2 linked regions of the Tistrella bauzanensis genome follow. The protein of the gene in region 2 binds, or shares a complex with, the protein of the main gene of each other region. Links are inferred from orthologs where the notes say so. Each region holds a gene or a part of one and is shown on either strand. Other genes may lie near its edges.

The links. Proteins that work in one complex are often made in the same cells at the same time.
Region 1: the proteins of uvrA (region 2) and mfd are in contact, whole or in part, in a crystal structure (PDB 4DFC), measured with the Escherichia coli proteins. The link is inferred for Tistrella bauzanensis from one-to-one orthologs.

What each region holds. Positions count from the first base shown.
Region 1 is NZ_BMDZ01000026.1:43,770-49,177, forward strand. The notes cover bases 806-4,891. They hold mfd (transcription-repair coupling factor), read left to right. Parts: upstream 806-1,151; coding sequence 1,152-4,691; downstream 4,692-4,891. Other genes in these bases: IEW15_RS12165 (succinate dehydrogenase assembly factor 2), read left to right, coding at 806-1,100. In the rest of the region: ATP-dependent DNA helicase RecG, read right to left, coding at 1-564; more of IEW15_RS12165, read left to right, coding at 786-805; IEW15_RS12175 (DUF883 family protein), read left to right, coding at 4,968-5,291. UniProt on the Escherichia coli protein: Couples transcription and DNA repair by recognizing RNA polymerase (RNAP) stalled at DNA lesions. Mediates ATP-dependent release of RNAP and its truncated transcript from the DNA, and recruitment of nucleotide excision repair machinery to the damaged site.
Region 2 is NZ_BMDZ01000054.1:14,923-19,664, forward strand. The notes cover bases 762-4,181. They hold uvrA (excinuclease ABC subunit UvrA), read right to left. Parts: upstream 3,866-4,181; coding sequence 962-3,865; downstream 762-961. Other genes in these bases: IEW15_RS18895 (DeoR/GlpR family DNA-binding transcription regulator), read left to right, coding at 762-885; IEW15_RS18905 (methyl-accepting chemotaxis protein), read right to left, coding at 4,006-4,181. Also shown: more of IEW15_RS18895, read left to right, coding at 106-761; more of IEW15_RS18905, read right to left, coding at 4,182-4,742. UniProt on the Escherichia coli protein: The UvrABC repair system catalyzes the recognition and processing of DNA lesions. UvrA is an ATPase and a DNA-binding protein. A damage recognition complex composed of 2 UvrA and 2 UvrB subunits scans DNA for abnormalities.

The sequences.
Region 1 (5,408 bases), on a different replicon or contig from region 2:
CACGCCGCGGTCGATCCATTCGGGTAAGCTGGGCAGCCGGTCCAGCACCGCGCGTGCCGCCCGGCGCAGCAGCTTTGGCGACAGCCCGTCGGCACCTGGATAGACCGGCTCAACCGTCTCGATCTCGGCCCGGCGGGCCGGCGGGACGATGTGATCGGGATGCGGCATCTGCACCTCGCCGCCATAGCGTTCGACCTTGCCGCTGACGATCCGGCGTTCGCCTTCCGGCATCAGCCGGCGCCAGTCCTCGGCGCGGCCGTGAAAGAACACCAGGGTCACCGGGGTGCCGTCCGGATCGGCCGCGCGCACACGATGCGGCTGGCGCGGCCGTTCGGCCGGCTGGTGTTCAAGGATGGCCAGATCGAAGGTGGCGATGCGGCCGGCCGCGGCCTGGGCCGCCGGCGGCGCGTGGCGCCGGTCGACCAGCGCGATCGGCAGGGTCCACAACACGTCGATCACCCGGTCGCCGTGGGCGGCGCGCGCCACCAGCTTCAGCACGCGCGGACCGATGCCGGGCAGGGTGGTGGCTTCGGCGAACAGGGGAAACAGGGGTTCGGGGCGCATCTGGTCCGGATGGTGGTGGTGTCGTCAAGGGGCGTCATGGGGCGCTGTCGCCGTCCGGTCATCGGACGCGCCCACGATAGGGGCGGGTGGCTGGCGAGACAAGCGACGCGGCACCCGATGGACGGGGACGCGCGCCCGGCGCGTCCATGGGGGTGACAGCCAGCCGGTCGCGGGCTATATCACGGGGCGCAGTCTTGTCCGCATGAGAGGGTCCAGCCGCCATGGCCGAAGACACCGACGCCCGCCGCCGCCGGCTGCGCTATCAGAGCTGGTATCGCGGTTGCAAGGAAACCGACATCCTGTTCGGCAAGTTTGCCGATGTCTGGCTCGACCGTTTCGACGCGGCCAGTCTGGATGCCTTCGAAGCGCTGCTGAACGAGAACGACATCGACCTGTACAACTGGCTGAGCGGCCGTGAGCCGGTGCCTGCGGATCTGGCTGAAAATCCGGTCATGGTGCTGATGATGGCCTTCGACTTCGCGGCGGCGCCTGATCGTGGGATGGGCCAGACCCGGGCTGCCGCGGACCTAGCCTGAGACGCGACACCGACCGAGGCCGCGTTCCGACCATAGAAAGACGCCACGCCCGTGCTGATCGATCCTGTGCTTTTCGACCGCCCCGGCCGCATCCTGCTGACCGAGGCGCCCGACGGGCTGGTCTGGCAACTGGTGGCCGACCTGGCCACCGCGCGGCCGGCCCGCGATCTGGTGCTGGTGATGCGCGATGACACGCGCATGGTGGCGGCTGCCGAGGCGCTGAAGGTGCATCTGCCCGGCACCGAGATCCTGCGTCTGCCGGCCTGGGACTGCCTGCCTTACGACCGGGTCTCGCCCAACGGCATGATCGCGGCCGAGCGCATGGATACCCTGACCCGGCTGGCCGGCGGCCCCGGCGCCGACGATCCGGTGACCGGCGGGCGGGCGCGGGCGATCGTGGTGACCACGGTCAATGCGCTGTCGCAACGCGTGCCGCCGCGCGACAGCCTGACGCTGGCCCGGCTGCGGCTGGAGCCCGGCCACCGGCTGAACACAGAACGGCTGGTCGACTATCTGACGCACAACGGTTATGTCCGCGCCGGCACGGTGATGGAGCCGGGCGAGTTCGCCGTGCGTGGCGGCATCGTCGATCTGTACCCGGCCGGCGAGCCCGATCCGGTGCGGCTCGATTTCTTCGGCGACGAGGTCGAGGCGATCCGCAATTTCGACCCCGTCACCCAGCGTTCCAATGCCCGCATCCGCCGGCTGGATCTGAAGCCGGTGAGCGAGATCCTGCTGACCGACACGGTCATCCAGCGTTTCCGCCAGGCCTATCGGCAGGCCTTCGGCACGGTGGGTACCGGCGACCCGCTGTATGAGGCGATCAGCGCCGGCCGGCGCCATTCCGGCATGGAGCACTGGCTGCCGCTGTTCCACCCCTATCTCGAACCGGTGACCGCCTATTTCAACGCGCCGGCACTGATCTTCGACCATCTGACCGACGAGGCGTTCGTCGAGCGCCGGGCGCTGATCGAGGACTACTTCGAGGCCCGCAAGACCGGCCCGGTGTCGATCATCGGCGGCGAGCGCGAGGCGCCCTATCGCGCACTGCCACCCGATCAGCTGTATCTGACGCCTGAGGAATGGTCGGACATGGCGAAGGCGGGGCCGCGCGCAAGCGTGCAGCCGGGGCCGGCCGACCGGCCCCTGCCCACGGGCTGGCGCGCGGCGCGGCTGGGCGGCAGTCCGGCGCGGGATTTCGCGCCCGAGCGCAAGGACGAGAGCGTCAACCTGTTCGATGCCCTGGCCGGCCATATTGCCGCCGAGCGCGGCGCCGGACGCCGGGTGGTGGTGTGCTGCTACAGCGCCGGTGCACTCGACCGCATCCGCACGGTGTTCGAGGATCACGGCATCGGGCCGGTGGAGGCGGTGGAGACCTGGGACAGGATCGATACCGCCCGGCCCGGCGCGCTGGTTCTGATCGTGCTGCCGCTGGATCATGGCTATGTCGCGGGCAGCCTGTCGGTGCTGACCGAGCAGGACATTCTGGGCGACCGGCTGAACCGCAAAACCCGCCGCAAGCGCCGCGCCGAGAACTTCCTGCGCGATGCCGACACGCTGAGCGTCGGCGATCTGGTGGTGCATGTCGACCATGGCATCGGCCGCTATGAGGGGCTGGAGACCATCACCGCCGCCGGCGCGCCGCATGATTGCGTGCTGGTGGTCTATGAGGGCGGCGACCGGCTGTTCGTGCCGGTCGAGCATATCGACATGCTGTCGCGCTATGGCACGTCAGACGGCCCGGCGCCGCTGGACCGTCTGGGCGGGCCGCAATGGCAGCAGCGCAAGGAGCGCACCAAGCACCGGCTGAAGGACATGGCCGACGCCCTGATCGCGGTCGCGGCCGAGCGCAAGCTGAAGGGGGCCGCCCGGATCGAGCGGCCGCAGGGGCTGTATGACGAGTTCTGCGCCCGCTTCCCCTATAACGAGACCGAAGATCAGCTTCACGCCATCGAGGATGTCATCGACGATCTGGCTTCGGGCCGGCCGATGGACCGACTGATCTGCGGCGATGTGGGGTTCGGCAAGACCGAGGTGGCGTTGAGAGCGGCGTTCATTGCCGCGATGAGCGGTGTTCAAGTGGCGGTCATCGCCCCGACCACGCTGCTGTGCCATCAGCATTTTCTGGGCTTTACCAAACGCTTCCAGGGATTTCCGATCAAGATCGTCGAACTGTCGCGACTGGTGACCGGCAAGCGCGTGGCAGAAGCCAAGAAGGCGATCACCGACGGCACCGCCGATATCGTGATCGGCACCCACGCCCTGTTGGCCAAGGGGGTTCAGTTCCGCGATCTGGGCCTGATGATCGTCGACGAGGAACAGCATTTCGGTGTGAAGCACAAGGAACGGCTGAAGGAGATGAAGGCCGACGTCCATGTGCTGACTCTGACCGCGACCCCGATCCCGCGGACCCTGCAACTGGCGCTTGCCGGCGTGAAGGAGCTGTCGATCATCGCGACGCCGCCGGTTGACCGTTTGGCCCTGCGCACCTTCACCATGCCCTATGACAGCGTGATCGTGCGCGAGGCGATCCTGCGTGAGCAGTATCGCGGCGGGCAGTGCTTCTTCGTCTGTCCGCGGATCGAGCAGGTGAAGGAGGTCGAGGAGCGGTTGCGGATGCTGGTGCCCGAGGTCAAGATCGCGGTCGCCCATGGCCGGCTTGGCGCGGGCGACCTGGAAGACGTGATGGGCGGCTTTTATGGTGGCGAATACGATGTGCTGCTATCGACCAGCATTGTCGAGAGCGGGCTGGATATCCCGCGCGCCAATACGATCATCATCTATCGCGCCGATCTGTTCGGTCTGGCGCAGTTGTATCAGCTCCGCGGCCGGGTGGGGCGCGGCAAGCTGCGCGGCTATGCCTATCTGATGCTGCCCGCCAACCATACCGTCACCCGCCCGGCGCAGAAGCGGCTGGAAGTGATGCAGACCCTCGACAGCCTGGGGGCGGGCTTCACCCTTGCCAGCCATGATCTGGACATCCGCGGCGCCGGCAATCTGCTGGGCGAGGAACAGTCGGGCCATATCCGCGAGGTCGGGCTGGAGCTGTTCCAGCAGATGCTGGACGACGCGATCGAGGCCGCCAAGGCCGGCGGTGGCGACGTCGAGGTGAAACCTGCCCGTCGCGACTGGTCGCCGCAGATCAATCTGGGCGCAGCGGTGCTGATCCCCGACACCTATGTCTCGGATCTGGATGTCCGGATGTCGCTGTACCGGCGGGTCGCGGATCTTGAGGAAGGTGATGAGATCGACGCCTTTGCGGCCGAACTGGTCGACCGCTTCGGGCCGCTGCCCGATGAGGTCCGCCAGCTTCTGCAGGTGGTGGCAATCAAGAAGTTGTGCATCGCGGCCGGCGTGTCCAAGGTCGAGGCCGGCCCCAAGGGGGCGACGGTGTCGTTCCATCTGGACCAGTTCGCCCGGCCCGACGGGCTGATCCCGTATATCGCCAAACAATCGGGCACGATCCGGCTGAGACCCGACCACAAGCTGGTGATGGTGCGGGCCTGGGCGACGGTGGAAGACCGGCTGAAAGGCGCCCGCGATCTGATCGGCACGCTGGCGCGGATTGCCCGCACCGGGCGTGCGGCCTGAACACCGGCCGGCACGGCAAGCTGTTACAGACGGCTCCCAAAACGGTCACACGGCACGGGTTACACTACGCGGTGCAGCTTCCTACATGTCATCTGTCATCGTGACCGGCCCTTGCGGGCAGGGAACAGGGCGGGCAGGGAACAGGTTCGGCTGCCGGCAGTTTACGGCATGCGGACGCCGCTGCCGGTCAGGCGCGGCGTCCCGGCGCGTCGAACCCCTGTATCTCGTGCCGGCCGGTTGCGTTCAGCATGTTTGATCAGAAAAGGATGAAGTCCAATGGCCACCGCAGAACAGACCGCCGTCGACAAGGAAATGGAGGTTCTGAAGGCCGATCTGGCCGCCCTGCGCGCTGATCTCGCCAAGGCGACCCGCCAGTCCGGCCGCGCCGCCGGCGTGGGTGCCGAGGCATTGAGCGAGAAGGCAAGCGAAGAGATGGAACGGTTGCGTGGCGAAGTCGACCGGCTGATGCATGTGGCAGGTGAGCGTGGTCGCGGGGCCGTGCGGGCGGCCGAGAGCACCATCGAGGAAAAGCCGCTGACCAGTGTGCTGGTGGCGTTCGGTGTGGGTCTGGTGATCGGCAAGCTGCTGGACCGGCGCTGACCGGCCCCGGCTTGTGGTCTCGGTCGATCGTGCCGGCAACCGTCGGTTGTGATGCCCGAACATCGGAAGGCGGCGGGGTGCAGTGCGCGCTGCCGCCGTTCTTCCGGGCGGGCGCCC
Region 2 (4,742 bases):
GCACATCCATCCGATGATGGGGATGAGGGAGGGGACAATCCCCTCCCTTTCCTCGTAAGAATGCGGTCTCATCAGGGCGAGACCTCATTTGGCTCCGGGGGCTGAATGGACGACACGGACAAGAAGAGCCGACGCCAGGCACAACTCGTCGCGCATCTTCAACACCATCGCTTCATCTCGCTCGACGAGATATCGACCCGCTTCGGGGTGACCACCCAGACGGCGCGCCGGGATCTGATCGATCTGGAGGAGGCCGGTCTCGTCCGGCGGTTGCATGGCGGCGGCACGCTCGCCGCCCCGCCCATCGATCCGCCGACCTATCGCCGGCGGCGGGTGGAGAATGCCGATGGCAAGGTGCGCATCGGCGAGCGGGTGGCGCAGCTCGTGGGCGACGGCTCGGCCGTCTTCCTCGACACCGGCACCACCTGCGAGGCGGTCGCCCGCGCACTCACCCGGCGGGAGAGGCTGCGGGTGGTGACCTACAGCCTGCGCAGCGCCACCTTGTTGAGCGAGGTGGAGACCGCGACCGTCGCGGTTCCCGGCGGCTTCGTGCGCCATGTCGATGCCGGCGTCTTCAACCACGACACCGTGGATTTCATCGGTGCCTTTCGTTTCGACACGGCGGTGATATCGGTCAGCGGCATCGACGAGCACGGCGTGATGGGCGATGACGATCATGGCGAGGTGCAGGCGGTCCGCGCGGCGATGCGGCAGGCCGACCGCACGATCCTCGCGGTCGATGGCAGCAAGTTCTTCCGCCGCGGCCTGGTCTCCCTGGCCGCGATCACCGAGGTCGATCTGGTGGTCACCGACAGCGCGCCGCCGCCGGCGATCGCGGCGCTGCTTGCTGACGCCGGCGTCAGGATGGAGTTGATCGGGGGCTGACCGGCTTGGAGCGAGCCTGCATCAGCCCCCGGCGCATCGGTCGCCCGGTACCAGATCGTCGCCCGGTACCGGATCTTTACCCGGCGGCGGCAACCCGGGCGGCATCCCGCTTTTCGTGCTCAAGATCCAGATGCCGCGCCAGATACTGGCCGGTGTGGCTGGCCGGATTGCGGATGATCGTCTCCGGCGTGCCGACACCCACGATCTGGCCGCCGCCGGATCCGCCCTCCGGTCCCAGATCGATGATCCAGTCGGCGGTCTTGATCACATCCAGATTATGCTCGATGACCACCACGGTATTGCCCTGATCGACCAGGGTGTGCAGCACCTCCAGCAGCTTGCGGACGTCGTCGAAATGCAGCCCGGTCGTGGGTTCGTCGAGGATGTACAAGGTCCGGCCGGTTGCCCGCCGCGACAGCTCCTTGGCCAGCTTCACGCGTTGCGCCTCGCCGCCCGACAAAGTGGTGGCGGCCTGACCCAGCCGGATATAGCCAAGCCCGACCTCGGCGATGGTGCGCAGCTTGTCACGGATCGACGACATGGCGTGGAAGAATTCCACCCCCTCGTCGACCGTCATGTCCAGAACATCGGCGATCGACCTGCCCTTGAACTGGACCTCCAGAGTCTCGCGGTTATAACGCTTGCCCTTGCAGGCATCGCACTGGACATAGACGTCGGGCAGGAAATGCATCTCGATCCGGATCACGCCGTCGCCCTGGCAGGCTTCGCAGCGCCCGCCCTTGACGTTGAACGAGAACCGGCCGGGCTTGTAGCCGCGGGCCTTCGATTCCGGCAGGCCCGCGAACCAGTCGCGGATGGTGGTGAACAGGCCGACATAGGTGGCGGGGTTCGATCGCGGCGTGCGGCCGATCGGCGACTGATCGATGTTGATGATCTTGTCGATATGCTCCAGCCCGTCGATCCGGTCGTGCTGACCGGGATGGGTGCGGGCATTGTTCAGCCGCCGTGCCACCGCCTGATACAGCGTCTCGATCACCAGGGTGGATTTGCCACCGCCGGACACGCCGGTGACGCAGGTGAAGGTGCCGAGCGGGAAGGATGCGCTCACATCCTGCAGATTGTTCGACCGGGCGCCGATCACGCTGATGCTCTCGCCGATGCCCTTGCGCCGTTTTGCCGGCACAGGGATCAACTGCCGTCCGGTCAGGTACTGGCCGGTCAGCGAGGCCGGATTGGCCATGATCTCGGCGGGGGTGCCCTCGGCGATGATTGTGCCGCCATGCTCGCCGGCACCGGGGCCCATGTCGATGACATGGTCGGCCGAGCGAATGGCGTCTTCGTCATGCTCCACCACCAGCACCGAATTGCCCAGATCGCGCAGGTCGCGCAGCGCCGCGAGCAGCCGGTCATTGTCGCGCTGATGCAGGCCGATCGACGGCTCGTCCAGCACATAGAGCACGCCGGTCAGCCGCGATCCAATCTGCGAGGCCAGCCGGATGCGCTGGCTTTCGCCGCCCGACAGCGATCCGGACCCCCGGGCGAGGGTGAGGTAATCCAGCCCGACTTCGGTCAGGAAGCGCAGGCGTTCGTTGATTTCCTTCAGGATCCGCTGGGCGATTTCCAGGCGCTTGGGATCGAGCTTGCGCTCAAGGCTGGCGAACCAGTCGCGGGCGGCACCGATCGACAGTGCCGTCACCGCGCTGATGTGGCACATGTCGATCTTGACCGCGAGGGCCGTGTCCTTCAGGCGGTGGCCGCCGCAGGTCTCGCAGGGGCGGGTGCCCTGGAAACGCGCCAGTTCCTCGCGCACGAAGGCACTGTCGGTTTCGCGCCAGCGTCGGTCCAGGTTCGGGATCACGCCTTCGAACGGCCGGTCGACGGTATAGTCGCGGGCGCCGTCCTCATAACGGATGCGGATGGCTTCTTCACCGCTGCCGAACAGAATGACCTGACGAACCCGGTCGGTCAGCTTTTCCCAGGGCTGGTTCAGGGTCACCTTGTAATGGGCGGCAATGCCGGTCAGGGTCTGCTGATAGAACTGCGTGGTCGATTTGGCCCAGGGGGCGACCGCGCCTTCCCGCAGGCTGATGGTCGGGTCCGGCACCACCAGATCGGGATCGAAATGCATCTTCACGCCCAGCCCGTCACAATCGGGGCAGGCGCCATAGGGGTTGTTGAAGCTGAACAGCCGCGGCTCGATCTCGTCGATCGTGAAGCCCGAAACCGGGCAGGCGAAGCGCGATGAAAAGGTCGTGCGCTCTCCGGTCTCGGCATTCTCGGCGATCATGATGCCATCGGCCAGTTCCAGCGCGGTCTCGACACTGTCGGCCAGCCGGTTGCCCAGCCCGTCGCGGACCACGATCCGGTCGACCACCACCTCGATCTCGTGCTTGCGCTTCTTGTCCAGCGCCGGCGCATCCTCGATCTCGTGGATCTCGCCGTCGATCTTCACGCGGGTGAAGCCGCGCTTCATCAGCTCGGCCAATTCCTTGCGGTATTCGCCCTTGCGGCCCCGCACGACCGGCGCCAGCAGCAGCAGCCTGGTGCCGTCGCCCATCTCGATCATCCGGTCGACCATCTGGCTGACGGTCTGGCTTTCGATCGGCAGTCCGGTCGCCGGCGAGTAGGGAATACCGACCCGCGCCCATAACAGGCGCATGTAATCGTAGATCTCGGTGACGGTGCCGACGGTCGATCGGGGATTGCGCGAGGTGGTCTTCTGCTCGATCGAAATTGCCGGCGACAATCCGTCGATCCGCTCCACATCCGGCTTCTGCATCAGTTCCAGAAACTGGCGGGCATAGGCCGACAGGCTTTCGACATAGCGGCGCTGGCCTTCGGCATAGATCGTATCGAAGGCAAGCGACGACTTGCCCGAGCCGCTCAGGCCGGTGATCACCACCAGCTTGTCGCGCGGGATATCGACATCGACATCCTTCAGATTGTGTTCCCGCGCGCCGCGGACGCTGATCAGCTTGGTCGTGTCACGCGTGGTGTCGCGGAGAGGAGTATCACGCACCGGGCAAACCCTTCTTGTCCATGGGACAGCACACGAACAAATAGTGCACAAAGGCCCGGTCGTCACGTGGCAAATCCGCGAGCACCTGCCATGCGACACGCGCATGGCAGGTGCGGTGGCGGATCAGTCGGCAGGCTCGGTCAGGCGGCGCGCAGATGGCCCAGGAAGTTGTTGACCCGGTCATTCAACCGCCGGCCCTCATCGACCAGTGTGGTGGAGGCGTCCAGCACCTGATGCGCCATGCTGCCGGTATCCGTGGCCTCACGCGATACAGCACCGATGGCCTGGCTTACCGCATCGGCACCGGTCACTGCGCGGCTGATAGAGTCCACGATCTCGGCGGTGGCGGAGCGCTGGCGGTCGACGGCGCCGGCGATGTCGCCCACGATCGCGCTGATCCGCCCGATGGTGTCGCCGACACCGCTGATCGCCCCCGCGGCATTACCGGCCACAGTGCGGATTTCGCTGATCTGGGCCTCGATCTGCGCCGTCGCCTGTGCCGTCTGGTTGGCCAGGGATTTCACCTCGGACGCCACCACCGCGAAGCCCTTGCCGGCGGCACCGGCGCGCGCGGCCTCGATGGTGGCGTTCAGCGCCAGCAGGTTGGTCTGTTCGGCGATAGCGCTGATCAGCTGCACGACTTCGCCGATCCGGGCCGCGGCATCGACCAGCCCGATCACGGTCTGGTTCGACCGGGCGGCCTCGGTCACGGCATCGCCGGTGATCGACAGGCCTTCGGCAACCCGGTTCTGGATTTCGGCGATCGCCGATGACAATTGTCCGGTCGATGTGGCGACGGTCTGGACATTCGCGGCCGTGGCGCTGGCCGAGGCCACGACATCGGAACTGGTATCGCGGGCCCGTTCAGCACTGGCGC